DNA from 4 places in the Tumebacillus sp. BK434 genome. Region 2 is predicted to be linked to each of the others. Evidence: riboswitches for the same ligand, from Rfam matches in the RefSeq annotation. Region 2 holds a riboswitch; each other region holds the start of a gene.

The links. A riboswitch is a leader RNA that binds a small molecule or an ion and turns the genes downstream of it on or off. The one in region 2 is predicted to bind cyclic di-AMP.
Positions count from the first base shown of each region.
Region 1: it holds a riboswitch for cyclic di-AMP, as region 2 does, so the genes downstream of both, EV586_RS08510 (LysM peptidoglycan-binding domain-containing protein) here and EV586_RS05195 (hypothetical protein) in region 2, are expected to answer to the same signal.
Region 3: it holds a riboswitch for cyclic di-AMP, as region 2 does, so the genes downstream of both, EV586_RS12630 (C40 family peptidase) here and EV586_RS05195 (hypothetical protein) in region 2, are expected to answer to the same signal.
Region 4: it holds a riboswitch for cyclic di-AMP, as region 2 does, so the genes downstream of both, EV586_RS07335 (Na-translocating system protein MpsC family protein) here and EV586_RS05195 (hypothetical protein) in region 2, are expected to answer to the same signal.

Region 1 covers NZ_SLXS01000003.1:64,390-72,126, forward strand. Annotated here, with positions in the region: gene EV586_RS08500 (hypothetical protein) at 1-1,359, opposite strand, end outside; gene EV586_RS08505 (glycosyltransferase family 4 protein) at 1,356-2,492, opposite strand; gene EV586_RS08510 (LysM peptidoglycan-binding domain-containing protein) at 2,596-3,513, opposite strand; cyclic di-AMP (ydaO/yuaA leader) riboswitch at 3,521-3,655, opposite strand; gene EV586_RS08515 (aminotransferase class I/II-fold pyridoxal phosphate-dependent enzyme) at 3,849-5,303, opposite strand; gene EV586_RS08520 (YwhD family protein) at 5,481-5,942, opposite strand; gene EV586_RS08525 (MFS transporter) at 6,003-7,217, opposite strand; gene EV586_RS08530 (dihydrofolate reductase family protein) at 7,583-7,737, opposite strand, start outside.
Region 2 covers NZ_SLXS01000002.1:150,732-158,468, reverse strand. Annotated here, with positions in the region: gene EV586_RS05215 (low molecular weight protein arginine phosphatase) at 1-547, opposite strand, end outside; gene EV586_RS05210 (ZIP family metal transporter) at 602-1,342, opposite strand; gene EV586_RS05205 (manganese efflux pump MntP) at 1,356-1,922, opposite strand; gene EV586_RS05200 (hypothetical protein) at 2,072-2,461, opposite strand; gene EV586_RS05195 (hypothetical protein) at 2,615-3,019, opposite strand; cyclic di-AMP (ydaO/yuaA leader) riboswitch at 3,028-3,179, opposite strand; gene EV586_RS05190 (L-threonylcarbamoyladenylate synthase) at 3,272-4,294, opposite strand; gene EV586_RS05185 (GNAT family N-acetyltransferase) at 4,394-4,891, opposite strand; gene spoIIR (stage II sporulation protein R) at 5,064-5,651, opposite strand; gene EV586_RS05175 (hypothetical protein) at 5,920-6,099, opposite strand; gene prmC (peptide chain release factor N(5)-glutamine methyltransferase) at 6,105-6,995, opposite strand; gene prfA (peptide chain release factor 1) at 6,995-7,737, opposite strand, start outside.
Region 3 covers NZ_SLXS01000004.1:283,907-291,643, forward strand. Annotated here, with positions in the region: gene EV586_RS12615 (non-ribosomal peptide synthetase/type I polyketide synthase) at 1-405, shown strand, start outside; gene EV586_RS12620 (threonine synthase) at 482-1,702, shown strand; gene EV586_RS21150 (hypothetical protein) at 1,757-1,918, opposite strand; gene EV586_RS12625 (serine hydrolase) at 2,068-2,883, shown strand; cyclic di-AMP (ydaO/yuaA leader) riboswitch at 2,972-3,106, shown strand; gene EV586_RS12630 (C40 family peptidase) at 3,115-3,792, shown strand; gene EV586_RS12635 (YqeG family HAD IIIA-type phosphatase) at 4,194-4,709, shown strand; gene yqeH (ribosome biogenesis GTPase YqeH) at 4,717-5,838, shown strand; gene EV586_RS12645 (hypothetical protein) at 5,947-6,168, shown strand; gene aroE (shikimate dehydrogenase) at 6,234-7,073, shown strand; gene yhbY (ribosome assembly RNA-binding protein YhbY) at 7,131-7,424, shown strand; gene nadD (nicotinate-nucleotide adenylyltransferase) at 7,463-7,737, shown strand, end outside.
Region 4 covers NZ_SLXS01000002.1:678,080-685,816, reverse strand. Annotated here, with positions in the region: gene kdpA (potassium-transporting ATPase subunit KdpA) at 34-1,710, opposite strand; gene EV586_RS07335 (Na-translocating system protein MpsC family protein) at 1,995-2,375, opposite strand; cyclic di-AMP (ydaO/yuaA leader) riboswitch at 2,598-2,747, opposite strand; gene EV586_RS07330 (EcsC family protein) at 2,955-3,746, opposite strand; gene EV586_RS07325 (cation diffusion facilitator family transporter) at 3,771-4,736, opposite strand; gene EV586_RS07320 (sporulation protein) at 4,758-5,717, opposite strand; gene EV586_RS07315 (MerR family transcriptional regulator) at 5,732-6,196, opposite strand; gene EV586_RS07310 (iron chaperone) at 6,405-6,776, shown strand; gene EV586_RS07305 (ArsI/CadI family heavy metal resistance metalloenzyme) at 6,844-7,365, opposite strand; gene EV586_RS07300 (ArsR/SmtB family transcription factor) at 7,425-7,737, opposite strand, start outside.

The DNA of each region.
Region 1 (7,737 bases), on a different contig from region 2:
CAGCCCGCCCCAAGCGGCGAGGGCGAGCAGTATCGTGTACAAGGTGATGTCCTGCCCGGTCAATGGATGGAACAGCGGCACGTACAGCCAGACCAACGGGAAGATCAGCAGCAGCTCTGCCACCGGGGTGACGTAGCGCAGCCAGGCCTGGCGAAAGATCGTACCAAACAGAATCAGCGCCGCCGCCCCGATCCAGATGTTCAGCCACGGGCGGACGAGCAGGCGGCGCATGCCGCTCGGGAGCAGCATGTTTTCCACGATGCGGTCCAACTGGTCCGCCGCCGCGAGCGTCCCGGACACCGGCTGTGCGCTGACCGGCTGCCCGAGGAACGGATAGTCCTGCGCGTCGCCGCCCAGCGCCTGCACGAATGTCGGTGCCAAGTCATAGTTGGCGATCAGGCCGTCCCGCTTCGTCGTCCCCGAGGTGAGCAGGCTGCCTGGCGAAATGGCGCCGCCGGCGAGGATGACCGGGGACAAGGTCGGCGCCTCAGGCAGCGGGTTGGCGGCCGGCGAGACCACGGCGAGCAGCAGCTGCGGGCCGACAGCTGGCAACAGCTTGCCGATCAGCCCGTCCGCCTCCCGGATCGCCTGCCGGTACGCGCGCTCCGCCTGCTCATCGGTCATCTGGTCGCGCATCGCACGCACCCGCCCGGCGTCCCCCGTCTCCAGCACGATCAGGGCAGCCTCCCTGCGAGCCTGCAGAAACTGCCGTTCCAGCGCCGCGTAATCGGTACGCACCCCAAACGGGCGCGTACCGTCTGGCAGCAAGCCGTCTGGCAGTGATCCCAGATCGACCGTGCCACCGCTGTCCATCGCGATCAGCGCAGCCGGACGGTGCGTCGCTGCGCCGTGGTCGGTGTTGCCAAACACGGCCGTCCGGCCTCCGAGATCATGCACCGCATCTCCGAGCTGGCCCGGCAGGAGCTTGTAGTTTGCGCTTTCGGCAGCCGCCCGGATCTGGGGAATCTGCGGCACGACGATCTCCCCTTGCGGTTCCCGGCCCAGATGGCGCAAATACAGGTCGCGCCCCGTCGCCGGTCGCTGTTCTTCCTTCACCGGCTCGGTGAGGCCGTACGCGCGCACATGTCCAATCGGCGCGCTCGCTTTCGAGCCCGCCCCGATCGTCAGGTACGTGTTCACATCATTTTGTTTGCTCAGCGTGTTGTGGTTCATCACGCCGACCGCGCCCATCTGCTGCAGGCGTATCAGGTTGGGCGTTTCCTCCTCCGAGATCGCGCCTTGCCACAGCCCGTCGATGACGACGATCACCACTTGCCTTGCAGGAGCGGCGTGAACCGTTCCCGGCAACCCGAGCAACGTACACAGCAACAGCAGCATCAAGATCAAGTTCCGTTTCATAAAAAGACCCCTTGGCGCTTGGCGATCACCGCGCGGTATTCTCGCAGCGTCGCTTCGATCATCGCCCCTCTGGTGAAATGTTCCTCCGCCCGGCGCTGTCCGGCCCGTCCGAGCCGCAGCCGCCAGTCCTCTTTTTGCAGCAGCAGTTGCAGGGCATCGGCCAGCGCCACCGCTTCCTGCGGCGGGACGAGCAGACCGGTCTTGCCGTGCACCACCACTTCCGGGAGCCCGCCGACGTCGCTGGCGATCACCGGGCAGCCGGCGAGCATCGCCTCGATCGGCACGAGGCCGAGCCCTTCGGCGTGCGAAGGCTGGACGACGATGTCGAGCCCGGAGAGCAGCCGGCGCGCCTGCGGGACCTCGCCTAAGAAGCGCACCCGCGCCGGGCCGATCTTGCCGGCCTGATGCTGGTAGTCGGACAGGAGCGGGCCGTCGCCGATCAGCACCAGCTCCGCATCGACGCCGCGGGCGAGCAGAATCGTAAACGCTTCGAGCAGCGTCGAGAACCCTTTTTCCGCCACCATGCGCCCGATCGAACCGATGACAAGGCGGTCGCTGTCCTCACAGCCCAGCACCTGCCGGGCGTGCTCGCGCGGCAGCATCGCCGCCTGCTCGACCCCGTTGTGGATCGTCACCGCCCTCCAAGGCGGGATGCCATGGCGCGCCACCACATCCTGCTCCAGGCGGCGCGAGACGGTGATCACGCGGTCGGTCTCGGGAGCGAGCCTGCGCTCCAGCGTGTTCAGCACGCGCTTGACCAGCCCGCCGCGCGGCAAGACTTGATTATGTACGGTATAGACGCAGGGCGGCGGCGTCGGCAGGCTGCGCAGGGCGAGGCGGCCGACGAGACCTGCTTTCGCCCCGTGCAGGTGCACGAGATCGAACGGCTGCTCGCGAAGCAGTTTGCCCAGCTGGCGCACGGCGAGCATATCTTTCATCGGGGAGACGCTGTCGACGATCTCCACAGGCAAGCAAGGCACCGATTGCAGTACCTGTTCCCCGCACAGCTCCGACGGGCAGGCGACCGTCACGGCGAGCCCGACTTCCTGCAAACCATGGATCAGATCCAGCACATGCCGGCGCATGCCGCCCTGCATCGGGCGTACCACCTGCAGCACGCGAAACACATCCACACACGTTCACCTCTTTTCTCTTCTTTCCAGCGTTTCCAATTTGAAATACAAAAAAACCACCTGCCGATGAAAGGCAGATGGTTCTTGGCACTGCTGCTTGGATCTACTTGAGGATATAGATTTTAACGTCTTGCTTGCCGAACTGGCGAAGCTGCGCCTGGGTACCGTCGATGTAGATGTCGATGCGGTTGCCCTTGATCGCGCCGCCGGTGTCCTCGGCAGTCGCCACGAAGCCGCCCGCCGGAAGCAGCGGGGAGTTGTAGCCGGTCACGTAGACTTTGGAGCCGAGCGGAACCACTTTCGGGTCCACTGCGATCACGCCTTCACGCACTTTGGTGCCGGTGAAAGTCTGGCCGCCCCATTGCCACATGATGTTGCCCGGGCCGTATGCGGTCGCGTCCATGTTCAGCGTCTTGGTGTACGCCATGCCGGCGACAGTCGGGACGGCCGGCTTCGGCGCCGGTGCCGGTTTTTCCACCGGAGCTGGTGCCGGAGTCGGCGCTACGCGGGTCGGTACGACCGGCTGTTTCACCGGTTGCAGCGCCTGGCGGTCGGCCGACTTTTCTTCGGTCTGCGGCGCTTTCGCTTGCGGAGCTTGCGCCGGAGCTGCTGTAGCCGGAGTTACCGCTTTGTAGAAGCCGTTGGTGCCGGACGGGATCAGGATGGTGTTGCCTGCGATCAGCCGATCCGAGTCCATGCCGTTGAGGTTTTTAATCTCTGCAGCGGTGGTGTCGTACTTGTTGGCGAGGTATGCCAACTGGTCGCCTGTGATCACTTTGTACGGGAAGACGATGTGCAGCTTTTGGCCCGCGTAGATCGTGTCGGACGCCAGATGGTTGGCCGTCTTCCACGCTTGTGCGGTCGTGCCGTAGCTGGCTGCCAGCTGGGACAAAGTCTGGCCCGGTTGCACGATGATCGCATCGGTGAGACCTGCTGCCTCGACGTTGACTTGCGATACGGTCAGAACGCTTGCTGCAACAATTGTTGCAAAAGCCCATTTTTTCAGGTTGAATTTTTTCATTTTCTAGCACTCTCCTTCTAAAAGCCGCCGGAGTTAGCTGACGGGTTCGGGTGAAGGATACCCGCTCGCCTGCTGCGCGAGTTCACCCCAGATATGGTTCCTCCGTTCCTCATCAGATTTGAGGATTAGGCTTGTCATGTGGTCGAGTGCTAGAATAACGCAGATCAGGCCTCCGTTTCACTAGTCGATAACTGGAAATGGACTGGAAGAATCTCCGCGAGCCGCCCGCATCCGGCGCGGGTACAGGGATCGCGTCGTGCCGCAGTCGGCGAATGGAAAAAAGTCCCCTTCCGAAGAAGAGGACTTTTTGCTTGACTGCAAGGTCTGTCTGTGATCTATTTCAACACTTTGATGAACTCGATGTTCGGGTCATCCGGGCCTTGCACGGGGAGTCCCGCTTTGACGTTTTCCATGATGTACTCGATGTTGTCCTGCGTGATCACTTCGCCCGGCATGATGATCGGGATGCCCGGCGGGTAGACCATCACCGACTCGGCCATGATCCGGCCGGCCGCTTCTGTCAGTGGCACGACTTCGGTCTGTTTATTATAGAAAGCGTCGCGCGGCGAAACGGCGAGCAGCGGCATCGACGGGATGTGCACCTGCGGCAGGTCTTTTTTCTCCTGCACGCCGAATCGTTTCGAGATCTCGCGCAGCGCGTGGATCAGCGAGGCGATCGTTTCGTCGGTGTCGCCGAAGGTGACGATGCAGAGGATGTTGTACAGGTCGGACATTTCCACCTCGATGTTGAAATCGGTGCGGAGGATCTTCTCCACTTCCCAGCCGGTCAAGCCGAGCTCCTTGACGGAGATGTTCAGCTTCAGCGGGTCGTGGGCGAAGGTGGCCGACGTTTTCAGGATCTCGTCGCCGAAGCAGTACATGCCCGGGATCTCTTCATTGATCGTGCGGCGGGCATTTCGAGCGAGACGGAGCACTTTTTCGATCAGCTCGTGCCCGTAGACCGCAAGGTTCTTGCGAGCGACGTCAAGCGACGCCAGGAGCAGGTAGGACGTCGACGTGGTGTGCAGCATCGAGAGCACCGCCTGCACGTGCGCCGGAGAGACGAATCCTTCACGGACGTTGAGCACCGAGCTTTGCGTCATCGAGCCGCCGAGCTTGTGCACGGAGGTCGCCGCCATGTCCGCGCCGGCCTGCATCGCGGAGAGCGGCAGGTCTTCGTGGAAGGAGAACAGGACGCCGTGCGCTTCGTCGACGATGACAGGCACGCCGCGCTCATGGCTCAGTTCGACGATCGATTTCAGGTCGCAGGAGACGCCGAAGTAGGTCGGGTTGATCAGCAGCACGCCTTTTGCATCCGGGTGTGCGTCAAGCGTGACACGGACCGTATCGACCGAGATGCCGTGCATGATGCCGATCTCAGCGTCCACTTCCGGGTGCATGAACACCGGATGCGCGCCGGAGAGGATGATCGCCGCCATGATCGATTTATGCGCGTTGCGCGGCACGAGGATCTTCTCGCCAGGACCTACGACCGACATGATCATCGTCATGATCGCGCCGGACGTGCCCTGCACCGAGAAGAACGTGTGGTCGGCGCCATACGCCTGCGCGGCCAACTCCTGGGCTTCTTTGATGATGCCTTTCGGTGAATGCAGATCGTCCAAGGGTGCGATGTTGATCAAATCTATGGACAAAGCGTTCGGGCCAATGAACTCGCTGAATTCGCTCGGCATACCAAAGCCTTTTTTGTGTGCGGGAATGTGGAACTGAATCGGGTTCCGGCTCGCGTGCTCGACGAGCTTCGTGAACAGAGGAGTAAGGTTTTGCATCGCGTTCAATTCCTTTCATCAAGAGCATAACGAAAACATAACGAATGCAATTATAGCACTCTTCTTCTGTATGAGAAACAAATTTTTTGGATAAGTATGCTGTTAGGTTTCACCGTGTAGTGTGGTCTTTTTCGCACGTAAAAAACCCACCAAAAAGGTGGGTTTTGCAAGGTTGTTTTAGGCAAGTTCCGCCTTGACTTCCTCCGGGGTGTTTTCCCAAAGGTCGGCTCGCAGCTGCTGCAGGAAAGCAGCCAGTTTCGCCTTCTGTTCGGCGGTCAGGTTCGACACGTCCACACGGCCTTTCACCGCGCGGTCCATCTGGTTGACCAGTGGGCCCATCGCCTTGTAGCCGATGCCGTGTGCGAAGTCGATCACAAGTTCTGCCGACGCGATACCGCTGAAGCCGCGTCCCTTTTCGTACGTTTTCAAGGTCACCCAGACCACAGCGACCTTCTCCCCGTTCGGCACATCCTCCGCCGAGCGTGCCGCCCGGAAGTCGATGCCCCGCTCCAGGCGGCTCTTGCCGTGGATCGCCCCTTGGTCGACGAAGATCTCGTCGCCGTGAATCATCACAGCGGACAGGTTCTGCAGCTCATCTGGCGTGCTGTGTTTATCGCGTCCGGTCAGGTTCAGTTCCATTGGTGATCATCCTTCCTATGGTCATCTTTGGCTATATTGTAACCGCTGGCCAAGGAAAAGTCACCCTGCCCGCCCCTCCGGCTCGATCACTTTCATCCGCACCCAGATCATGTTCAGCAGGTAGAGCACACAAGTCAGCCCAAGCATCACCCGAATGCCGAAGTAGGCCGAGCCCAAGCCGCCCAAGAGCGGCCCTGCAAAGGAGCCTAAGAGCATCGCCGACGCGGAGAACCCGTAGACCTTCCCCCGGTGCTCTTTCGGCGCCAGACGCCCGACCAGCGCGTTTGCGGTCGGCATGATCCCACCGATGAAGAGCCCGAGGCCGAAGCGGGCGGCGATGAAGACCCAGACGTTCGGAGCGAGCGCTTGCGGAAGGTACATCAGGGCGGCCCCGGTCATGCAGATGGTCAGGACTTTGCGGTAGCCGATCTTGTCGCTGCGCTTGCCGAGGAACGGCGAGGCGATCAGATCGGCAAGTCCCGTTGCCGCCGTCGCGAACCCGGCGATGATGCCGAGGTATTCGAGCCCGGTGAGTTCCTTCATATAGACAGGCAGCACCGGCAGCACACTCATCACCGAAAACTGGGCCAGGAACAGCACGACAAACATCGTGCGAACGCCTTTCATCTCCTTCACGGCGCGGAACTGCTCCAAGATCGCCCCCTTCTTCATCTCATCCTTCGCGGGCGGCTCAAAGCGCTCCTTGACCAAACACAGCGTCACCAAAAAGGCGAGCAGCGAGAACCCGCCGGTCAGGAAAAATGCGACCCGGTAGCTGTGCAGCAAATCGACCATCAGCCCGCCCACCAGCGGCCCGATCAGCGTGCCGAACATCCCCGCCGAGGCCAGCCAGCCCAGCGCATAGCCAAGGCGCTCCTCCGGGATCACCGTCGCCACCAGCGCGTTCGCCGACGCCGTAAAACCGCTGAAGATGCCTTGAATCGTGCGGGTGATCAGCAGATGCCAGACGTTCTGCGCCAGTCCCATCAGGAACATGAAGAACGAGATCGCAAACGTCGTCCGCATCACCATCAGCTTGCGCCCTTTGCGATCGCCGAGCGAGCCCCACAAGGGCGACACGATCGCCGCCAGCAAAAAGTTGCACGACGAGATGATCCCCGCCCAGATCGCCACCTGACCCCAATCTTCCACTCCAAGTTCGTTTATGTATAACGCCAAAAAGGGCCCGCTCGACGTAAACGCCATCATCATGATGCACTGCACCGCCGCCATCACCCACAAGGTGCGCTGCCAAGACGAACCTTCCTGTTTCATCGGTTCTCACATCCCATCCACTTTTAGTAATTGATCCTGTTGTCGTAATTCTATCAAGAATATGGCATTTCGTTTCTCGAATCTTTTTACTCGTACAGCTCAAACATCTTAAAAAGATATACAGTAACTGAAAATATAACTGGAGCACCGCCTATATTTTAACGAAAATATACGCTAAGCCCTGAATTGCGTCCGACTTGGCGTTTCTCCTTACTCTAAGCTCAAACGACACGATCCCCCGACAAACTGAATGAGACTGACTCTAAAAAAAGCAGTGACGGACTAGGAACTCGAAAGACCTAGACTGCCGCTGCTTTTATTGTGCTAACGTAATTCGTTAGCGTAATCTACTTTAGGAGACAAGGTCACCTAACCGTCTGGTAAACGAGGCCTATGGCTCCAGAATCAAATGTCTTGTTTTCGATAAGTTTAAGATTGATCTTCTCCTTGATACCTTGGAATAACGGCAACCCGCTGCCGATCAGGACGGGAGAAATCGTAATTTTATACTCATCTATTA
Region 2 (7,737 bases):
TCTGCTGGCTCTCCGCTTTGACGGACGCTTCGAGGCGCGCCTGCAGCTGTTCGAGGTCGCCGGCTGCGCTGGCATCTCCCGCTTGGTAGCGGGCTTGCAGCGCTTCCACTTCGTCGGCGTGGTCTTGCAAAAACTGGCCTTGCTTCAGTTGCGCCGCTTCCTGCACCTGCGCCATCGCATCGAGGATCGCCAGGTTCGCCGGGTCGTCATCGACGAACTCTTTCAAGGTGAACGTCTTGTCCAGCGCATCGAAATGCTTCTCTACGATCGCCCGCTTGTGCGATTCGCCCATGGTCAGGATCAGGTCGGCCCAGTTGACCAGCTCACGATCGAGCAGGGACGCCATGTGGCCGGCGCCGTCCATCCCCTTCGCGTTCAGCACATGCGCCGCCCCTTGCGACGCCGGTGCGCCCGGCATCGCGGCGACGCCTGCCGAACGCACTTCCACCCGGTCGCCGAGACCGGCCGTATCCAGGCGGCGGCGCATGAGCGGTTCTGCCATCGCGCTGCGGCAGGTGTTCCCGGTGCATACAAACAACAGTTTCATCCGAATCCTCCTCATTCCGTTCGCTTGCTCCCTCTCAGTATAGCCGCCAGTCCCTCACCCGTGCAAATGCAGGTGCCCGGCGATCAGGAGCAGAGCCGCCCCAAGGATCGTGCCGCCCGCCGTGATCAGCTTCGACGAATGCCACGCTTCCGGCCACAAGTCCCGTGCCACCACATAGCCCATCGCGCCCGCCGCAAAGCCCATCGACATCGAGATCAGCTGCGGTGACACCTCAAACAGCAAGATCCCGACCAGCGTCCCCAGCGGCGTGAAGAAAGCGGCCAGCGTGATGATCCCCAGAATCTTCTTCCCCGGGATCCCCGCCATGCGCAGCGGTACGGCGATCGACATCCCCTCCGGCAGGTTGTGCAGCCCGATCGCCAGCGCGAGCAGCATGCCGAGCTCCGGATGCAGCATGTCACCCGCGCCGATCGCCAAGCCTTCCGGAATGTCGTGCAAGGCGGTCACCACCGCGATGAACCAGCCGAGCCGCAGATAGTGAAACGACGCCCCTTTCGCCAAAGGCGACCTGCGCAGCACCGCCGTCACGCAGCGGCGCATCACCATCATGAACAACCAGCCTGCGGTCACCCCGTACAAGACCGCGTTCGCGCCCCCGCCCGCATAGGACGCCGGAATCAGGTCGGCGCAGACCACCGCCAGCATGATGCCCGCCGCCAGCGCCAGAAAAAAGGCCAGCCCGTGCCGCGTCAGCTTGCCGATGCGCAGCACCAACAGACCGCCCAGCGTCGTTGCCAAGCCCGACAGTAAACTCACCAGCAAGATTTGCGCCACAAAGCCACCCTCCTCACAGCAGGAATTTCACGCCAAACGCCACCAGCACCGCCCCGCCGATCGCTTCGCCGTACTCCCCGAACAGATGCGAGGCACGGCTGCCGATCGACAGTCCCGTCGCCGCCATCATCGCGCCGCAGATGCCAAACAAGGCCACGGCGACCCCCACATTGGCCCCGAGCGTCCCCAGCGAGAAGCCGACCGACAGCGAGTCGATGCTGACCGACAGCGCAAACAGGATCAGACCGAGGCCGGTCGTCCGCGACCCGCCGCGCAGTCCGGCATCCTCGTCATCCCCTTTTAGCGAATTCCACACCATATGTACACCTAGCCCAATCAACAGCAGGGCGCCGATCCATTTGGTCATCTCGCCCACCGCTTGCGCCAGGTACAGGCCGGCCGCCATCCCGATCAAAGGCATCAGCACATGGAATAATCCGATCGTCAGCGAGATCTTCGAAATCTCCCGGGAGTTCAGCCGCAGCATGCCCATGCCAAGCCCCAGGGAGAACGCATCCATGCCAAGGGCCAGCGCCATCAGCAATAGCGTCATGAACTCTCCCCACTGTATACTGGTCATCAAAACGACTGTCCCTCCCCCCGGTTGTCCGTCCCTCTCATGTGTATGCAACCTGTCCCCCGTTCTGAACCACATGCGGAGCAGCCAAATCGGACAAGGCAAAAAGCCCCGGCTTTTCCAAGCCGGAGCTTTCTGCACACTCTCTGCGATTACCAGAACATGCCGCCGAACGGACGGCCAAACCCGAACGGACGTCCGAACCCCACCGGACCGCCGAACCCCACCGGACCACCGAACCCGAACGGACGGCCAAATCCGAACGGACGGCCAAATCCCAACCCGGCGCCTAAGCCGACGCCCGCTCCGACACCGAGGCCAACCCCGAGGCCCGCTCCGCCAAAACCGCCAATGCCGCCATACGGATAAAAACCTCCACCGAAGAAGACATGCTCGACATCGAGGCCCTTGCGGTCCTTTTTCGGCAACTCTCTCAAAGTGACACCTTTCGCGCTTACCTTCTCGACGATGCCCACCTTCGGGCCGTCTTTCGTATAAAGAGTGACCGCTTTGCCAATCAGTTTTTCAAACTGCTTTTGCATTCCTGCTTCCACCTCCGAAAGAATCATCCTTGCTGATGTTTGTACTCCATCGTATGTAGACCGGAGCGAAGAGGTGTGGACAAGTGCCCTTTGCCAAGAAAAATCCATAAAAAAAAGACCTGAGCCTGATCGATCAAGCTCCGGTCTTTCCGGTTATACAGCGCTCAGCACGCGCAGCGAATCGCGGTTCCAGCGGCGCACGCCAACCACCCGGTCGGCGCCCAAGGCGCGGTAGGAGCGCATGAAGCTTTGATTTTGCGCGACGACGACGACTTTGCCAATTCCGGCCAGCTTCAGCGCCTGAACGATCAGCGCGCTTTCCAGCCACGGCCCTTCGAAGACGACCGCCGTGTCAAACGAACATGCCCGCAGTCTGTCTACGACATCCTGCTTGTGCGGGCCGACCTTGATCACGGGTGCCTCCACTTTCTGCTCGCGCAAAAATTGGGACGTTTGTGCGCAAAAATCCAAAAAAGCGCAGTCCAGCCCCAAGGTGTGCAGCGTTTGAACGAACGGCACGGCCGACTCGTCCATGGTGACGATCAGACAACGGTTCACACGTTTCACCCTCTTCTCGCATCGGCTTACGAAGTTAGCTGTCGGGTTCGGGTGGCAAGAGAGATCATGTTCACCCTTTCTGCCCCTGCAGGCAGAATTCACCCCATGTTGATTGGGTCCTCCGCTTCCGGATCAAGCCGGAACTCAGCCATGGATCATGCAATTGTCTCTTCTCATTATACATGATCCACTGAGAAAAGATGAAGCGGAGACGAGCCCATCTTTCAGGCTCCTCTCCGCCATTTTCAGACATTAGGCACGGATAACTCGATGGCTCGCCGCTTTGCGCAAACGGTTCATCACCGCCAGCCCCACGCCCGTCTCCGGAAACACTTCCGCGTAGATCACATCGGCCCCGGCGTGGTCGAACTGCCGGATCGCCTCATACAGTCCGGCCGCCACGGTGGATAGATCGCTGCGCTTGCCGCAGGGAATCACCACGTCGGCCCGGTACTGCCCGGCGCGCTCGGCTGTCGTCAGCACGCCGACGCGGCGCCCTGCCGCCTGCGCGTCTGCCGTCAGCGCGGCGATCTTGGCAGCATCCTGCTCGCCTTCGACCAGCCACATCTCGCCTTGAGGCGCATAATGCGTGTATTTCACTCCGGGCGACTTCGGCGTGCCGACCCCGCTCGCCAAGGCCGGGTCGATGCCGACCTCGCCGATCACGTCCTGCAGCATCTCGCGAGTCACGCCGCCCGGACGCAGGATCATCGGCCGGTCCCCGGTAAAATCGAGCACGGTCGACTCGACGCCCACACCTGCCGCCCCGCCGTCGACCACGCCGGCGATGCGCCCGCTGAGGTCTTCCAGCACATGCTCCGCCGTCGTCGGGCTCGGGCGGCCGGAGCGGTTCGCGCTCGGCGCGGCCAGCGGCACACCGGCCGCGTCGATCAGCTGCAGCGCCGTCACATGGTCGGGCATCCGAATGCCCACCGTGCGCAGCCCTGCCGTCACGTTGCGCGGCACGCCGTCCACACAGGGCAGCACGATCGTCAGCGGCCCCGGCCAAAAATGCTCCATGCACAGGGCCGCCCCTTCCGGCACCGCCTGCGCCAATTTGTCCACATCCTGCCGGTGCGCAATGTGGACAATCAGCGGGTTGTCGGAAGGCCGCCCTTTCGCTTTAAAAATCTTATCCACAGCCGCGGCATCGAACGCATTGGCGCCCAGCCCGTAGACCGTCTCCGTCGGAAAGCCGACCACTTCGCCGTCTTGCAGCAAGGCGGCCGCTTCCGCAATCTCCTGCTCGGTTGTTCCAAATCGTTTTGTCTCCATCTGCTACCGTCCCTGTTCGTATGGATTGTGTCCTTAGTATAGCAAAAGAACAGGGAAAAATATGAATCATTTTGTCGAAAAAAAGAAGAACATAGGTTCCTATTTATTCACACTATCCACATGCGGGTGTGGATAACTTGTGGATGTATACGTTTTCACCAAGCAGACCGCCGCCTGATTTTTATACGCCAGGAAGTGTGGGCTCTGGGCTACCGCTTCCGGCAGCTGCTCCCTGTGGATTGTGGAAAACCCGATGTGGATAAACAGGGGGGCCGCTGTGGATTGTGTGAGTAAGTACAGCTGCCGAATCTCGGTCGTCTCCACATAAGCCACAAACAGCCGGATCAGCTCCGCGCCGAGGTCGGCGGTGTTCGCCCCTTTTTTGATCACCAGCGAGCGCATCACCCCGTATTGGCCGTCGATGATCTCCAGTCCCACCGTGCCGACGGCCGACCTCTGCCCCCCGTCCACCGCCTCGACCAGCAAAAAGCCGTCCACCTGCTCTTCCACGCCCTGCGCGCTGACTCCCGCTCCGAGCAGCAGCCCTTGGATCGTCTCCCGATCGCTCTGCTCCGCTTTGCGTATCACGATGTTCATCCTTCGCACGTCCTCTCCGCAATTGGTTACTCTATCTCTATGAGCGAAGATGTTCGAATATGCTAGAGTATGCACAAAAAAACCCACACCCCGGAGTCACATGCTCTCAGGATGCGGGCTTGTTTCACACACTATGCACAGAGGGGATGCTGTGTGATTCGCTTGCCGAAAATTAGGCGAAGAAACCGCCGATGCTGTCAGTGAGGCCGTCCCACCAGGAGGCGATCTTGTCGAACAAGGCGGAGCGGACTTCCACTTCCTGCTCGCCGCCGGCCGCGTCTTTCACCGCGACGGTCGTGATCGCAGCCGTCTCCATGTCTTTCGCCTTGACTGCGTCGCCATTGCTCATGTCCACAAAGCACAGCGGCGGGAACAGCACGCACCACCAGTTTTGGCCTTTCGCCTCCCCAACTTGGATGCGCAGCGCTTCGTACTCGCCGGCCGGGTAGACTTCGGTGCCGTACATCTTGGTCGGGAACGGCACGAGGCCAAAGTCGGTCGCCACCGGGTAGGAGTAACCTTGCTCTTCGATCACGCGCTTGGCGATCTCGTTCATCTCCGGCACGGCCGCACGGATCTGTTCCCGCGCAGCTTCGGCCGTCTTCAGCCCTTCCACTTCCACCGCGATCGCTGCGATGATCTCGTCGCGAATGTCGCGCTTCAGCTGCTGGTCTTCCGCCGAGTCGCTGTTGGCGATGATGCGCAGGCGGATCGCGTCGCCCGGGATCGACTGCCCGGTCTGCACCTGCTCTTGCATCATCTCGTCGTCGATCACCACGTTTGCCGCGACCGGTCCGAGGTCTTGCGCTTCGGTCGGGCCAACGCCAATCCCGATCATCGCCGCCGCGAGCAGCAGCGCGATCGCCGCCCGTTTGTTCACTTTCTCGACCGCTTCCCGCACCATCGCCAACTCTTGTCTCATCGCTTGCATCCCCCTCGTAACTGGTCATCTCTTATGCTACGAGTATGGACGCGAGATTGCGAGTTTAAACCTAGCAGCAGAAAAATTCTAGCAAAAAAATGCTAGACTAGCGTTTCCGCCTGCTCGCCGTGCGGGTGATGCCATAGGCGATGCCGTAGCAAACGACCGCGCCGCCCCAGCCGATCAGCGGCGCGTGCTCTACATAGTCGCGCCCGAAGGTGATAAACAAGGCGAACAAGAAGCCCAAGAAAATAAACAACAGCATCCATTTCTTATCTGCAGCCATCTGCGTCACTCTCCCCGTCTGCCCCAGATCACGCGCCCGATGCCTTGCCAGTCCGGCACGATGCCCGTCTCACCTGATTCCCCGGCGGGCAGCGCCGCGCGAATCATCGCTTCCACGTCGCGGTCTTGATGAATCCCCACTTCATACGCCACAAAAGCCGGCCCGTCGTCCGGCCATAGCTTTGGCAGCGCCCCGCAGATCACGCGGTACGGATACAGCCCGTCCGCGCCGCCGTCGAGCGCAAGGCGCGGTTCATGATCGCGCACTTCCACGTCGAGCTGTTCACAGTCGGCCGTCGGGATGTATGGCGGGTTGGAGACGACGATCTGCGGCCGCAGCCCGCGTGCAGCCAGCGGCTGCACCAGATCCCCTTGCAAAAATTCCACCCGGTCGGCCACGCCCAGCCGCTCGGCATTGCGCCGTGCCATCTGCAGCGCTGCCGGGGAGATATCCACAGCGAACACTTGCGCTGCCGGCCATTCCAGCGCCAAGGTCAAGGCGATCGCCCCACTCCCCGTCCCGATATCGACAATGACAGGCGCGTCAAACGCGCCTTGCTCCTGCAGCACGCGCTCGATCAGCAGTTCCGTCTCCGGGCGCGGGATCAGCACATCCCCCGACACGTAAAAGGGACGTCCGTAAAACTCCTGCTCGCCGGTCAGATGCTGCAGCGGCACCCCGGCGCCGCGCCGGGCCAGCAGACGGTCGAACGCTTCCCGCTCCGCCTGCGGAAACGGCTCCTGAAACCGCACCAGCATCCTGGTGCGGTCGATGCGGAGCACATGCTGCAGCAGCAGCTCCGCGTTGAACTGCGGCGCGCGCACCCCTTTTTCTTCAAAGAAACGGGAAGCCCGCAACAGGGCTTCCCGAATCGTTTCCATCGTCCCGTGAGACATTATTCTTCCTCGTTTTGCGCTTTCAGCGCGTCGGTGCGCTCGACTTGGATCAAAGTGTTGATGATCTCGTCGAGGTCGCCGGCGAGGATGTAGTCCAGCTTGTGCAGCGTCAGGCCGATGCGGTGGTCGGTGACGCGCGATTGCGGGAAGTTGTAGGTGCGGATCCGCTCGGAGCGGTCGCCGGTACCGACTGCCGATTTGCGGGCAGAAGCGGCCGCTTCCTGCTGTTTCTTCAGCTCGATCTCGAACAGGCGGGCACGCAGGACTTTCATCGCGCGCTCTTTGTTTTTGATCTGCGACTTTTCATCCTGGCAGGAGACGGACACGCCGGTCGGCACGTGGGTGATGCGGACGGCCGACTGGGTGGTGTTGACCGACTGGCCGCCTGGGCCGGACGAGCAGAAGGTGTCGACGCGCAGGTCTTTGTCGTGAATTTCCACTTCCACGTCTTCCGCTTCCGGCAGGACGGCAACGGTCGCCGTCGAGGTGTGGATGCGGCCGCCGGAGTCGGTGGTCGGCACGCGCTGCACGCGGTGCGCGCCCGATTCGAACTTCAGCTTGGAATAGGCGCCCTTGCCGATGATCTGGAACACGACTTCGCGGAAGCCGCCCAGTTCGGTGTAGCTCGCCTCCACCGTCTCGGTCTTCCAGCCTTGACGCTCCGCATAGGCGGTGTACATCTTGAACAGATCGCCGGCAAACAGGGCCGCTTCGTCGCCGCCTGCCGCGCCGCGGATCTCGA
Region 3 (7,737 bases), on a different contig from region 2:
ATCCACATGGTGCCGAGCTTCTACATGCGGCTCGACGAACTGCCCTTCTCGCCGAACGGCAAGGTCGACCGCAAAGCCCTGCCCATGCCGGAGCGCGGCCAGCGCGAAGCGGAATATGTTGCGCCGTCCACGCCGACGGAAGAACATCTCATGCAGATCTGGTCTGAGCTGCTGATGCTCGACAAGATCTCGGTCCACGACAACTTCTTCCACATCGGCGGACACTCGCTGCTCGCCACGCAGTTGGTGTCCCGCGTGCAGACCGAGTTCGAGGTTCAACTCCACCTGCGCGACCTCTTTGAAAAAACCACCATCGCCGAACTCGCACAGGCGGTCGACGCCGCCGAGAAAATCGTAGCGGAAGAGATGATCATCAAGCGCCGTGAGCGCACGCGAAGAAAATAAAAAAACAAGAAAATCCAGTATATCCTACTGGGTTTTCTTGTTTTAGAATAAAGAGATAAACAAGGGGGATTGAACGATGACCACGAACAGCTTGATGACCCATCTGGAATGTTCCAAATGCGGCACCGTCCATGATGCGGACAAGCTCCAGCAGCTCTGCCGGGAGTGTGCCGCACCACTGCTCGTCCGCTACGACCTGCAAGCGGCAGCCAAAATGCTGAAAAAAGAAGACCTGCTTACCCGTCCGGCCAGCTTGTGGCGCTACAAAGAGCTGCTCCCGGTGCGCGACGAGCGAAACATCGTCTCCTTCGGTGAAGGGATGACGCCGATCTACACCGCTCCCCGCGCCGGGACGAAAGCGGGCGTGCCGAACTTGTACATCAAAGATGAAGGCATTCTGCCGACCGCCACGTTCAAAGCCCGCGGCGCGGCGGTCGGCGTCTCAAAAGCCAAAGAAGTTGGCGTGAAGACGTTGGCCATGCCGACCAACGGGAACGCCGGTGGCGCATGGGCGCTGTACGCGGCCCGCGCCGGCATCCAGTCTTACATCGTGATGCCGGAAAATGCGCCCAAGATCACCCGCAACGAGACGGCCGTCTCCGGGGCAGACCTCTACCTCGTCAACGGCGTGATCTCCGATGCCGGCAAAATCGTCGGCAAAGCGGTCGGCGAAAACGGCTGGTTTGACGCGTCGACGCTGAAAGAGCCGTACCGCATTGAAGGCAAAAAGACGATGGGCTACGAGATCGCCGAGCAGTTCAACTGGGAGGTGCCGGACGTGATCCTCTACCCGACAGGCGGCGGCGTCGGCCTGATCGCCATCTACAAAGCGCTGCAGGAACTTCAGGCGATGGGCTGGATCGGCGAGAAAATGCCGCGCCTCGTCTCCGTGCAGGCGAGCGGCTGCGCACCGATCGTCAAAGCCTGGCAGGAAGGCAAACGCGAGTCGGAGTTCTGGCCGGACTCCGATACGATCGCCTTTGGCGTCAACGTGCCGAAAGCGCTCGGCGACTTCCTCGTCCTCGAAGCGGTCTACAACACGGATGGCTGTGCGATCGCCATCGACGACGAAGATACATTGCGTGCGCAACAGACGCTGGCCAGCCTCGACGGCGCGTTCATCTGTCCGGAAGGCGCCTCGTTGTATGCGGCCGTCGAGCAGCTGAAAGCGCAAGACTGGCTGAACGAGAACGACAAAGTGCTCCTGCTGAACACCGGTGCGGGCTTGAAATACCCGAACACCGTGCAGATCAACCCGCCGCTGCTCCAGCCGGGTGACGACCTGCCGAACGGGTAAACACAGAAAAAGCCTGCCGCTCAAGAGGAGCGGCAGGCTTTTCTGCTGGAAGGGCTAGATCCGGATATCGATCGCCTGCCCGCGTGTCGGGTCGAGCGCAGCCAACTGGTTGACGATCTGCAGCTGAGCGGGCGCGGCAGCTTGGGACTGGCCCAGCGCCATCGCCTGTTTGAGCGCCCAGAGATTGACCGCCTGTTGCACACTGGATACGTCCATGGATATACACCTCCACTTTGTTCCAGTATAAACGATCGAATCTAGCATCTCCAGAGTTTTGTTAAGATATTAGCGAGTATGTGCGTGCAGGAAGAACGCCGCGACCCGCAGAACAAGACAGGTAAGAGAGTTTGAGAGGAGTGTCGTTCATGCTGGCAGCACTGACCCCCGCCTTGCAGCGAATGATCGAAGCAGCGCGCGGAACGTATGGGATCTCCATCTACCATCTGGAATCGCAAAGCGAGTTTACCTATCAGCCTGACGAATGGTTTTACGCCGCAAGCATCATCAAAGTCCCGATCATGGCAGCGGTGTTCGATCAGGCGTTCAAAGGCAACCTGCGCTTTGAGGAAAAGATCGCCTTGCGCGCCGAAGACATGGTCACCGGCTCCGGGCTGCTGCAAAATCTCAGCCCGGGCCTCGAGCTGTCGATCTACGACTACACGATGCTGATGATCATCGACAGCGACAACACGGCGACCAACATCCTGATCGACCGCATCGGCACGCAGGCGATTCAAGACGCGATGGCCGAATGGGGACTGACCGGGAGCGGTTTTTACAACAAGATCTCCGTCATCCCGGCCAAGATTGAAAACTACAACAAGATCACGCCGCGCGACATGACCCATCTGCTGAAGCTGATCGCCGACGGCAAAGTTGTCTCCTGGCGTGCCTGTGCCGAGATGGTCAAGATCATGAAACAGCAAAAATACAACGAAGGCCTGCCGAGCCTGCTCCCGACCCAGGACGGCCCGGTCGGCGTTCTGCCACTCTGGGAGTGCGCGCACAAGACCGGCTGGGTGAACGGCACCGACCACGACATGGGGCTGCTCTATTTCCCGCGCAATACGTTTGCCGTCTCCGTGTTTAGCAAAAACATCATCGAGCGCAAAGACGCGCATGGACTGATGGGGCAGATCGGTCGACTGCTCTATGACACATGCGAACAGCCTATCCGGTAACGGATGGGCTTTTTAGCTGACCACCGAGCAGGCTTAAATCTAGTGATTTGATTGAAATCTGACAATTTGTATGGTAGACTTGTCCATGTTGAGAAATTGGCCGAATCTGAAACATTTTCAGTACGGGGGAGATTTTAGATTTTTGGGGTGAACCGCCTGCGGGCGGAGGGTTGCTCTCGACCCGAACCCGTCAACTAACCTCGGAGGCCTTACGGGAGGTCTACATATCATATGAAGCGTTTTGTGCAAACTCTGTTGCTGGCAACATTCGTCACCATGTCTCCGCTGGCGGTAACGGACGCGCTGGCAGCGCCTGCTCCGTACGGACCGCAGATGCTGCAGGTCGGCTCCACCGGCGCTGACGTCACGAAACTTCAGCAGGACCTGCGTCTGCTCGGGTTCTTCAGCTATCCGGAGAACACCGGCTACTACGGTGAAATCACCGCGACGGCGGTCAAGAAGTTCCAAGCGGCCAACGGCCTTGAACAAAACGGCAAAGTCGGCGCGACCACCGGTCCGCTGATCGAAGCGAAAGCAGCCAAGCTTCGCCCAGCCACCCCGAAAGTGGTCGACACGGCGATGAAATATGTCGGTGTTCCGTACCAATGGGCGGGCAACACGCCGAGCGGCTTTGACTGCTCCGGCTATGTCACCTACGTGTTGGCGCAATATGGCGTGCAAGCTCCGCGCATCGCCGCAGACATGTATGCAGGCGGTTCCGCCACAGCAGCTCCGGAACCGGGCGATCTCGTCTTCTTCTCCACCTACGGCCCGGGCGCAACTCATGTCGGCATCTACATCGGCAACGGCCAATTCGTTTCCGCTACCTCTTCGGACGGCGTCAAAGTCGATTCGCTGAACGGCGGCTACTGGGGCGCACGTTATCTTGGAGCCCGTTCCTACATCTAATACCTAACTCTAGAGTTCCGAAGCGGGCGTCCTGTCGACGGCCGCTTCTTTTTGTTTTTATTAGACTACAAAGTACTAACGTCTGCCAAGCTCAACCATTTCATCACGCTGGGAATGTTGGAAGAAACCGTCAATTGGCTAACCAAACACATTTCCAATCTGAGATAATTCGGTAAAAAATTACCATTCGTGTCGAAAAGGATTTCTTTGTTCTTTTGTCTAATAGAAACAATACAACAGTATAGCAACAAACGAAAAAGCCTCTGTCCTTCCCTCGAGCCGGGAGCAGAGGCTTTTTCGCGTTTGGCCGATTTATTGGCAGAATCTTCTCTTCTGTGATATTCTCTACAGGTGGATGGAATGCTACTACAACGGGATTCCCTTTTGAGGTGAAAACAAGAATGTTAAAACAACTGATTCCCGATCTCTATGTAGAGTCGGTTTTTCACATTGACCTGGATGAACTGCAGCAGCGCGGGGTCAAAGGCATCATCACCGACCTTGACAACACGCTGGTGCGCTGGGATGAGCCGGACGCGACGCCGAAGCTGATCGAATGGCTCGATCATGTCCGCGATACCCGCGGGATCAAAGTCTGCGTCGTCTCGAACAACAAAGACCACCGCGTCGAGAAGTTCTCGAAGCCGTTAAACATCCCGTTCATCGGCCGCGCCCGCAAACCGAAGCGCGCGCCGTTTCTGCGCGCTTTGGAAGTGCTCGGCACCAAGCGCGAAGAGACGGTCGTCATTGGCGACCAGCTGTTTACCGACGTGCTCGGCGGCAATCGCATGAACATGTATACGATCCTCGTCATGCCTGTGGCCGACAAAGAATGGATCGGCACCAAAGTGCTGCGCGCGATGGAACGCGTTGCGTTTTCGATCTTGCGCCGCCGCGGAATGATTCCTTGGGAGTGAACAACGAATGTCTGAATTTGATTTGACTTGTACCGGCTGCGGCATCGCCATCCAGACCGAGGAAAAAGAAAAGCCGGGCTATGCCCCGCTGAATTCGGTGATCGAACGCGAATATCCGGTCTGCCAGCGCTGTTACCGCATCAAGCACTACAGTGACGTGGCGCCCGTCTCGCTCGACAACGAAGGGTTCCAGAAGATTCTCCGCGACATCGGCAAGCGTCCGGCCCTGGTCGTCAAAGTGGTCGACCTGTTCGATTTCGCCGGGTCCTGGGTAAAAGAGATCAACAAATACGTCGGGAAGAACCCGATCATCCTCGTCGCCAACAAAGCGGACCTGCTGCCGAAGGTGACCAATTTTGAACGCGTCGAGTTCTGGCTGAAAAAAGAAGTCGAGAAACAAGGCGTCCGCGTCGACGACATCATCCTGATCTCGGCGAAAAAGCGGATCAACATCGAATTTGTCAAAGAGGCGATCGACCAGCGCATCGGCAACAAAGACGTCTATGTCGTCGGCACCGCCAACGTCGGCAAATCGACGTTGATCAACGGCCTTTTGAATCTCTACGGCCATGAAGAAGGCGCGGAGATCACCACGTCCCGCTATCCGGGCACCACGCTGTCGACGATCCGGATGGATCTGCCAAACCACAGCGGCGATCTGATCGATACGCCGGGAATCATGACGACGCATCGCTTGACCGACCTCGTCTGCCCGAAATCGCTGCGCGACATCACGCCGGAAGGTTACATCAACCCGAAGACCTACCAGCTGAACGACCAGCAGACCTTGTTCCTCGGCGGCTTGGCGCGCTTCGACTACGTGGAGGGGCCGAAGCAGGGCTTCTCCGTCTATGCGGCCAACCAGCTGAACGTGCACCGCACGAAGCTGGAGCGGGCGGACGAGCTGTACGCCAACCATCTCGGCACGCTGCTCACCCCGCCCTGCGACGCGTGCCCGGACTCTTTGCGCGGTCTCGTGCCGCACCGGATCACCTTGAAGTCGGGCCACCCGCAGGACATCGTGATCTCCGGGCTCGGCTGGATCACCGTGCGCGGCATGCATTACACGCACGTGGTCGTGCATGTGCCCAAAGGCGTTGAGGTGCACACGCGCCGCGCCTTGATTTAACGCAGCAGTCGAAATTGCCGTTCTAGCAGAGGGCGTTCGTTTGTCATATTTCAACATAACTCCCCATACACCTTAGATACACACCTTAAAAGGGCGGAGGGGATCTGTTTGGAAACGATGACAAAAGAGCGCCGTCGATTTATCAAACGATTTGTCATGAATGGGTCGGGCTGCGAAGAACTGCGCATTGAGCAACTGATGAACGATCTGCGCCATGAGGTGCAAGCGGTGCGCGAAGAGCAGCCGGAGCTGTCCGACTACCAGCTGTACGATCTGACTTTCTCGTTCCATGAAAACGGCATGATGGTACAGATGGAATTCCGTCGCTAATCGGAAGACCCGCGGTTGCGGGTCTTTTTTCTATGCATTACACTGAAGAAAAAGGGGAGATGGACATGCTTTCCAGTTCGACAATGTGCGTGGGGCTGTTCGGGTATCCGGTCGCACACTCCAAGTCCCCGCAGATGCACAACGCCGCATTTGCCCGGCTTGGCCTCGACTGCGCGTATCTGGCTTTTGCGGTCGAGCCGGAGCGCTTGCCTGACGCTGTGGCCGGCATTCGCGCGCTCGGCTTGCGCGGAGTCAACGTGACGATCCCGCATAAAGTCGCCGTGCTGCCTCTGCTCGACAAGATCTCCCCGGAGGCGGAGTTGATCGGGGCGGTGAACACGATCGTCAACGACGGAGGTGTTTTGACCGGCTACAACACCGACGGCATCGGCTACTTGTCCGCCCTGCAGGAAGAGACGGGCATCGAGATCCAAGGCAAGCGGGTGCTGCTGCTCGGCGCAGGCGGCGCGGCGCGCGCGGTTGCGGTGCAAATGGCTTTGAACGGAGCGGAGCGCCTCGTGATCGCTGCCCGGCAGCAGGAGCGAGCGGCGGAGTTGGCGGCGCATCTGCGCACGCATGCAGCGGCAGACGGCATCACGATGGAAGAGGCAGCAGCGGAGCTTGCCGAGTACGACCTGATCATCAACACCACGCCGGTTGGCATGCATCCGCAGACCGACGCCGTGCCGGTGCCCACCGCGGGCCTGCAGGCGGGGCAACTGGTCAGCGATCTGATCTACAACCCGCGCCAGACCCGCTTTTTGCACGAGGCGAAAGCGCGCGGTTGCGTGGTCTCCGGGGGCTTGGGCATGTTTGTGCACCAAGGCGCGCATGCGTTTCAGCTCTGGACGGGTGAGCGGGCGCCGGTGGATGTGATGCGGCAAACGGTGGAATCCTGCTTGTAGAAGTGCTATACTCAATCTTTGGTACCAAGCCTCAGAACAAGAAGGAGTATGAACCATATGCTGACTGGAAAACAAAAGCGTCATCTGCGCGCGCTGGCTCACCACGTAACCCCGGTGACCCAAGTGGGCAAAGGCGGCGTTTCTGACAACATGATTGAACAGATCAACCTGGCGCTGGAATCGAAAGAGCTGATCAAGATCTCGATCCTGCAGAACTGCGAAGAGGACAAGAACGTCGTCGCCCGTGACCTCGCGGAGCGCTCCGGCGCCGAGCTGGTGCAACTGATCGGCAAGACGGTCGTCCTGTACAAGGAGTCGAAAGAAAACAAACAGATCGAACTGCCGCGCTAACCTGCAGCAGCACGAAGAGAGCAGAGGAGGTGCTGACGGTGCGTCTTGGCATCTTTGGCGGCACCTTCGACCCGGTACACATCGGCCATCTGGTCGCCGCGCAAGTGGCGCTGGAGCAGGCCGGCTTGGACAAGGTGCTGTTTGTGCCGGCCGGGGTGAATCCGCTGAAAGTCGGCAAGAAGATCTCGGCGGGCGAGCATCGCCTGCGCATGGTGCAACTCGCGCTGGAAGGCGCGCCGCAGTTTGCGGCCAGCGACTGGGAAGTGAATCGCCCGGGACCGTCGTTTACGGTCGACACGTTGGAGCACTTTCA
Region 4 (7,737 bases), 530 kb from region 2:
CTCTATCGATATGCGATTCATGGACGTGTCCCCCTATAGCGTCAGAGATTCAGCAATCGGCCCTAAGACCAGTGCCGGTAAATAGGTCAGCGCGCCGACGATCAGGATCGTGCCGAGCCACACGCCCGCAAACAGCATGTTGTCGGTGCGAAACGTGCCGCCCGTCTCCGGTACGGTCCGCTTGGCCGCGAGGGAAGCGGCGACCGCCAGCAACGCGATGCACGAGACATAGCGCCCCAGGTACATGACGATGCCTGTAGAGAGGTTCCAGAAAACAGTGGCGTCGCCCAGCCCTTCATATCCCGACCCGTTGTTAGCCGCCGATGACGTGTACTCATACAGGACTTGTGTCAGACCGTGATAGCCCGGTTGGGAGATCGCATCCGTTCCCAGCGAGGTAGCCAGCGCCAAGGCGGTCGGCGCGAGGATCAGGAACGGCTGGATCAGCAAGGTGATCGCAATCAGTTTCATCTCCTTGCCTTCCAGCTTCTTGCCGAGGAATTCGGGCGTTCTTCCCACCATCAGCCCGGAGAGGAAAACAGCGATCATCGCATACAGCAGAACGTTCATGAACCCGGCGCCAACACCGCCAAACACCGTGTTGAACAGCATGTTGAGCAGCGCGCTCATCCCGCCGCCCGGCGTCAGCGTGTCATGCATCGTGTTGACCGCGCCCGTTTCGGACGCGGTGGTGACCACTGCATACAGCGCCGAGAGTCCGGTGCCAAATCGAACTTCCTTGCCTTCCATGCTGCCATGCGATTGATCGATGCCCAGAGCGCTCAGCGCCGGATTGCCCGCAGCTTCGGAGGTCAGCGCAACGCCGAGCAGCAGCACGAACATCATCAGCATCGAGACGAACAGCACCCGCCCCTGCTTCCGATTCCCGACCATTTGCCCGTAGGCGAACGGCAGCGCGGTCGGCAGGAGCAGCATCAGCAACATTTGCAGGAAATTGGTGAAGCCGTTCGGATTCTCAAACGGGTGTGCCGAGTTGACGCCGAAATAGCCGCCACCGTTATTGCCCAGTTCCTTGATCGCCACAAACGACCCGACCGGTCCGACGGCGAGGGTCTGCCCGGCGCCTTCCAGCGTCTTCGCCGCAACGCTCGCCTCCAGCATCTGCGGCACGCCCGAAGCCACGAAGAGCAACGCGGCCGCCAGGGAGAGCGGCAGCAGCACGCGCGTGATGCTGCGCACCAGATCGACATAAAAGTTGCCGAACGGTCGCCCGCTCAATCCGCGGATGAACGCGAACGCTGCCGCCAGCGCCGTCGCCGGCGCGGTGAACATCAGGAAGGTGATACCGATCAATTGGGAGAACGCGGACAGCCCGGTTTCCCCGCTGTAATGTTGCAGATTGGTATTGGTCATAAACGAGATCGCCGTATGCATCGCCAGCGTAGGCTCCATCGAGGGAATGCCCGCCGGATTGAGCGGCAGCACGCCTTGGAAGCGGAAGACCAGATAGACGAGCAGCAGCATCACCGCATTGACCAGCACCATCGAACAGGCATACTTCTGCCAAGACTGCGCTTGCTGCTGCACACCGCCCAACCGAAACAACACCTTTTCCAAAGGTCCGTAAAAACGGTTCAAGCGCTGCGAGCGGTCATCCAGCGCCGCCGCCAGATACAGTCCGGCCGGCTTGGCGAACAGCACCGCGAGCAGCACGGTGACGGCGATCGAGATCAGGGTGAGACCGCTCATGTCCGCTCACTCCCTTCCTGCACGACGCCATCCGCAAAGCGCACCAGCCAAAGCATCATCCCGGTCAGCACCAGCACGCCACCGATCATCAACAGATCCAACATGTTGTTCTCCTCCTCGTCTCCTGGGAAAAACAAAACGCCTGCGGATTCCCGAACAACTTCCGTGCTGCTCTTCATGCAGAAGAGCACCGAAGTTCCTCCAGAACCCGCAGGCGTATGCGATACCCGGCTTCCTGTATCCAGACAGGACCCCTTGTATTCCATCAACCTGTGCGGTTGGCATTAGTCTTGTTTTTCGCGCAGTTGCTTTTCAAGATCACGGTCCAGAATAAAGATTTCGACCCGCTCGCCGAGCTTGGTCGAGATGTCGCTGTGCGAGCCCAGCACCGTGCAGCCGGTGATGCGGGAGATGATCTCCTCCAGCTCCGCGCTGTAATTTTCGCGGAGGGTCTGGCGCATCTCTTTGACCAGACGCCTCCCTCGGTCCGTTTTCGCCAGGTGCTTCTCCTCGTGGGTGAGCACACCTTTGAGCCGGATGATCACCATGTCATTCAAAATGTACGTTTTTGTCTCCTGCGGGCCACGGCCTAAGATCTCACGCTGAAATTTGATATAGGCCTCGCTGATGTCCGACTCCTGTTTGCTTTTGGCGTTCTGCGCCATGTTGCAATCCCCGCTTTCTCGGGTCGGTCCACGCAAAAAAGACCGATGCCCTAACTTTAACCTCATCAAATGATTGAAGGTCAAAGTCTACATCGGTCTACGTCATGCCGGAGCCGTTGCGGCGGCGCCTGCATGTTGTCTACCCAAGAGACTTGCTGGACGAAACCGCTAGTTCGAAAGCCTTTCTGCATAACAAAAAGACCATTCCAACTAGAAGGTCTCTGACCTTCCCTGCTTAGCCGACGAAGTTAGCTGACGGGTAGGATGGCAAGGAAGAAAAATGTCCTCATCCCTCTCGCAAACTCGCGAGATTAACCCCAAAAGATTGGTTCCTCCGCTCTTGGTATTCCCAAGATTAGGCAGTGATTCATTTGTTGTATTCATCTTACTCCCATTTGCTTGAAGATGCACGAGCGTTTTTGGCGACGTTTTGGACTGCTAAGAATAAAAAATGCACAAGAATGCAAGTTAGCACCCTCTCCCTCAGCCAATCGGATATTTACTCATGATTTCGTGCCATCACAAAAAGGGCTGCCCTTCCGCTTGGAAAGGCAGCCCTTGTACAATGCGAATCCTCGATTACCGCTCCAAGCGTTCCATGATCCGGCGTTTGCCATACAGCATCAACGCCGTTTCCGCCACCTCATCGATCGTCTTTCGATTGAGGTAGGCCCCGAACAGAATGCCCGCCACCGGGACCAGCTGGAACAGTTTCTTCCAGCCAAAGTTCTCCGTCTGCATCAGCAGCACTTCCCGCCACCCTTGCAGCTGCGAGAACATCTGGCGGTTGCGCTCCGGGAGGTGCATCGAGGACAACTCCTCCAGAATCGCCTTTTTCCCCACGATATCCGAGGAGGTGAATTGCAGGCATTTGATGATAAACACGCGCTCCGACTTCTCCAGCGGGTCGTAGCCGTAACACATGCCGACATCCTGGATCGTCTTCAGCGACATCCCGAGCAAAAAAGGAATGTCGATCGCCAGCGTGAACACGCCGCCCAATCCGGCGACTGCGCCCTGCGCGGTCGCGAAGTTCTGGCGAGACTTGCGCAGGTCGAGCGCACTCTGCTTCATCAGCGTGATCGGCAAGGCGCGCACCTCGTCCAACGAAGCGACCGGGTGGTGGGTCACCGCTGCGATCCGTTTGAAGACCGCTTGCTCATCGGCCATGTACTTGCCGCCCGTCTCCACATACGAGACCAGCTCGTCGACCGCTTGCCCTGCTTTCTCCTGCAAAAATTTCGGCGTTACTTTATCCAGCAGCATGAAGGGCAGTCGGCCGAGCTTTTCCCAGAACCACAGGTCTTTTTGGTCCTGTTCCCACTCCTCGATCAGCTGCAGTTCGTGCAACAACGTCTCGCGATTGTCCATATGAACCTCCCGATTTCTAGATGGTTACATTTCCTGAGGAACCCAGTTTTTCACGCCATCGTCCTCCAAGATGCCCATCGTCACATCGGAGACGTTCGGATCTGCCAAGATCAGATCGCGGACGCGGTACTTGATGTCGTCAGCATCTGCGAGCGTCAGGCCCGGCCGCAGCTCGATATAAGCTTCCACGTGGTAGGTGCGCCCTTCCTGCACAATGCGCATCTTGTTGATGTCGGTCACGTCGGGATCGGAGAAAATGATGGCAGCCACGCGCTCTTCCACCTCACGAGGCGCTGCGACCCCGATCAGTCCCACCATATTGTCATACCCGATCTTGAACGCCACGAAAAGCATCATCACGCCGATCATGATCGTCACCGATCCGTCAAAGAGCTTGTTGTCTGTGAAGCGGGTAACGAGAACTGCCGTCAGCGCAAGCGCTGCCCCGAGCGTGGCCACAAGATCTTCGTAGAAAACAAGACGGGTCGGCGGAGCTGCATGCTTGGCATTGCGAAACGAAGCGGAAATGATCCCAAATCCTTTTGCCTCCACTCGCGCCTCGCGCACAATCTCCTGCATCGCCTTAATCAGTACGAATCCGTCCACGAGAATGGCCGCACTCAGCGCGATCACATCCCAGGTGATCGTGGTCACGCTGGCCGGGTGTTGCAGGAGATGGATACCTTCGCGGATCGTCTCATACGCCATCATGGTGACCACGATGACCGCAATCATACAGAACAGATTGATCACCCGGCCAAAACCGGTCGGAAAGCGCCGGGTCGGCTTGCGCTCCGCCAGCACGCTGCCGACAAAGACAAACCCTTGGTTCACCGCATCCGCCACCGAGTGCATCGTCGAAGCAAACATCGCCCCGCTGCCGCTGATCATCGCCGCAATCCCCTTCAAAATCGCCAGTGCTGTGTTGCCGACAGCAGCTGCCGCAGACGACATATTACCTTTTTTCACTAACTCCCATAAAGAACTCAAACTTGTCCCTCCAAGTTTCTCTTAAAAATCGTCTCCGCCGTCAAAACCGCCAAAATCATCAAATCCGTCGAACAGCCCGCCATCGGCAGACTCCTCGCCGCCAGCCAGCGCCTCCATGCCTTCCTCCATCAGCGCACCGATGACCATGCCGCCGACCATCCCGGCTACGAAGCCGCCCATCGCCCCGCCAAGTCCCGAGCCGCGATGCCCGCGGCCAGGCATAGCATGACCATGTGTGCGGTAACGCGACGCCGGGTACGCATGCGGGTTTTGAAGCATCTCCTGAATCACCGCTTCCAAATGATGGCTCAACGCCCGGGCATCGGCCAACTGCTCATTGCTCAGGAAAATCTCTTGGCGCAGTTCCTTCTCGCCAAAGCCAAAGAACTGGTACATATCGACCTCGAGCAGCAAGCGGATTCCGTCAGCTTCAATCGCCGCTTCAAACTCCACTTCTTGCACCTGTCCTTTGAAGGCACCGGTCGGGTAAAACTCAAACTCTTGCGAATAGCCGTTAAATTTGCCGGAATCATGCTTTTCCTGGAATCCCAGCAAATCCAGCGCGCGGATGATCGAGTTGAAGCGTTCCGGCGGGCAGATCTGCACAGGATCGCGGTCGGAGCCGTCCACGCCGCCGGCGATGTCCAAACGAGTTGCGAAGTGATACGTGACCCCGGTTCGCGAGATCGGCATGTTGAGCGGAAGCGTAAAGCGCAGCGGCAGTTCCTTCTGCTCCTCAGGGCGAATGACGAAGGACGAACTGACCGGAATCGAAGTCACCGGATGCGAGATGACGCGGTCGCGAACACGGATCGTTACCAACAAGTCGGCCGTGATCCGATTGATCTGCTGTTCAACAGAACCGCCTTGAATCCGAAACACCCCCTCGATCTCCTCTCCCAGTTCATAGTGCTGCTTGTTCAGCACCAAGTCCACTTTTGAAGCGCCAACGCCTAATTTGGCCATGAATTTTTTCAACATGAGTAACTCTCCCTTTACACAAATGGATTGACTTGGAATAAGATTGCGAGAAGATTGAACAGGGTGGTGCCTTTTCGAGCCGCGCTTTGCGTGAGCGCTTTCCATTGCTTTTCATCAAGCGTTGCCAGAAACGGCTTCAACTCCAGAAGGTGTTCTTCCAGCTTGCACATCAACGCTTGGATCTCCTGAACTTTTTCGGTGGCTTGCTGCGTATCGTTCGTCGTTTGACTTTCGAACTGAAGCCGCTCTCGAATCTCTTCCAGAGTCAGATGCTCCTGTTTATAAAGTTCCACCAATTTCAACCGAACGGTATCCTCTTCCGTATAGTAACGATATCCGCTGGCCGATCGTTGCGGGTTCAACAGTCCCAACTGCGTGTAATAATCGATCGTACGCCGCGAGACGTTGGCCAGCCTGGCAAGTTCGCCTATTTTATGTAACTTCCCATTTTCACAACCTCCCTTTGGTCGTGCTTCCATCCGGCTTTGCTTCCATCATACTTATCTATACGTGTCACAAACCATACAGTTTCACGTGATAGTTTGAACATTTTGTGGAGAGAGTACGTTTTGGTTGAATGGATCGGAAGTTTATTGAGGCAGGAGTATGTGTATGATTGTAGAAAGTTCAAAAGTTACAAACGAAAAAGTTACAAACGAATGGAATTGAGAAGCAGGAGGGAACCATATGGAAGTTTTTGCAGAATTTTTATCGCAGATTGAGAATCCGCAGCATCGGGCCGGAACGGAAGAAGTTTTGACGTGGGTAACTAAGAAATTTCCGAATCTACTGCCTAAAATCGCGTGGAATCAGCCGATGTTTACCGACCACGGCACCTTTATTATTGGCTTTAGCGTATCGAAACAACATTTGGCCGTGTCCCCCGAAAAGGCAGGGATTGCACATTTTTCAGAAGCTATTTTGCAAGCTGGCTATGATCACACTCAGCAGTTGATGCGTATCAAGTGGGATCGTCCGGTTGATTTCTCCTTACTTGAGAAAATGATCGAGTTTAATAGATTGGACAAGGCAGACTGTTCAACTTTTTGGCGGAAATAACGATTCATGGGCTGACGAACCAAATAAAAAAGACTCCCCTTTATGGAAGGAGGTCTTTTTTGTTTGGCTACTTACTACTGCATCCACAGCCACCTGTAGATTGGGTCGTTTCTGCTGCACTCACTGTGACGGAACAGCACTCTGACTGCTCGTTTTGTTCAACAGCTGGCGTCACACAGCATACCGATTCATCACCTGAAACTCGTGCGGACTCAAACTCCGAATCTTCTTTCGTATAGAAGACCTCCCAAGCGTTTCCTTCCGGATCATGCACCCAGATCTTATCTTGCACAGCATAGCAACAAGTGGTGTTCATTTCGTCAAGTGCCACAAGACCAGTTGCTTGAAGACGGGATTTCATTTGAAGTACCGCCTCGGTGTTTTCCACTTGGAAGCCCATGTGATTCAACACACCGCGCGTCTCATAGGGCCGCACATTGAGCGAAAAGTGAAGCTGAGGATCTTCCAGTTCGAACTTCGCGTAGTTCTCTCTCACCTTAGTCGGCTCTGCCCCGAAGAAGGCCTTGTAAAACGCGAGGCTTGATTCCAGCTCAGTTACATTGATCGCGACGTGCATACGCATTGTCATCAACTTCCTTCCGTTGTTTCTGATTAAATCAAATTTTTTTGATGTGAGGATCAAAAAAATTAGCAACAACCTGGTGTGTTCAGTCGGAACAAACAGCAGAGTTCTTCAGAAAGCACGTGGTTTACTTCTTTTTGATTGAGCTGATAATAGTTCCACTTGCCGTGCGTCTCCACCAGTATCAATTGTTGCTCCAGCAGGATTTTGAGGTGGTACGAGAGTTTGGACTGCGGCATGTTTACCATTTCAGCCAGGTCGCACACACAGACCTTGCCATGTCGAACAAGCAGGTTCATAATCCGCAATCGCTTCGCATCTGCAAGCGCTTTGAACTTGGCTTCGTACTTTTCAAACTCTGCATCCGGTGTGTTGTCG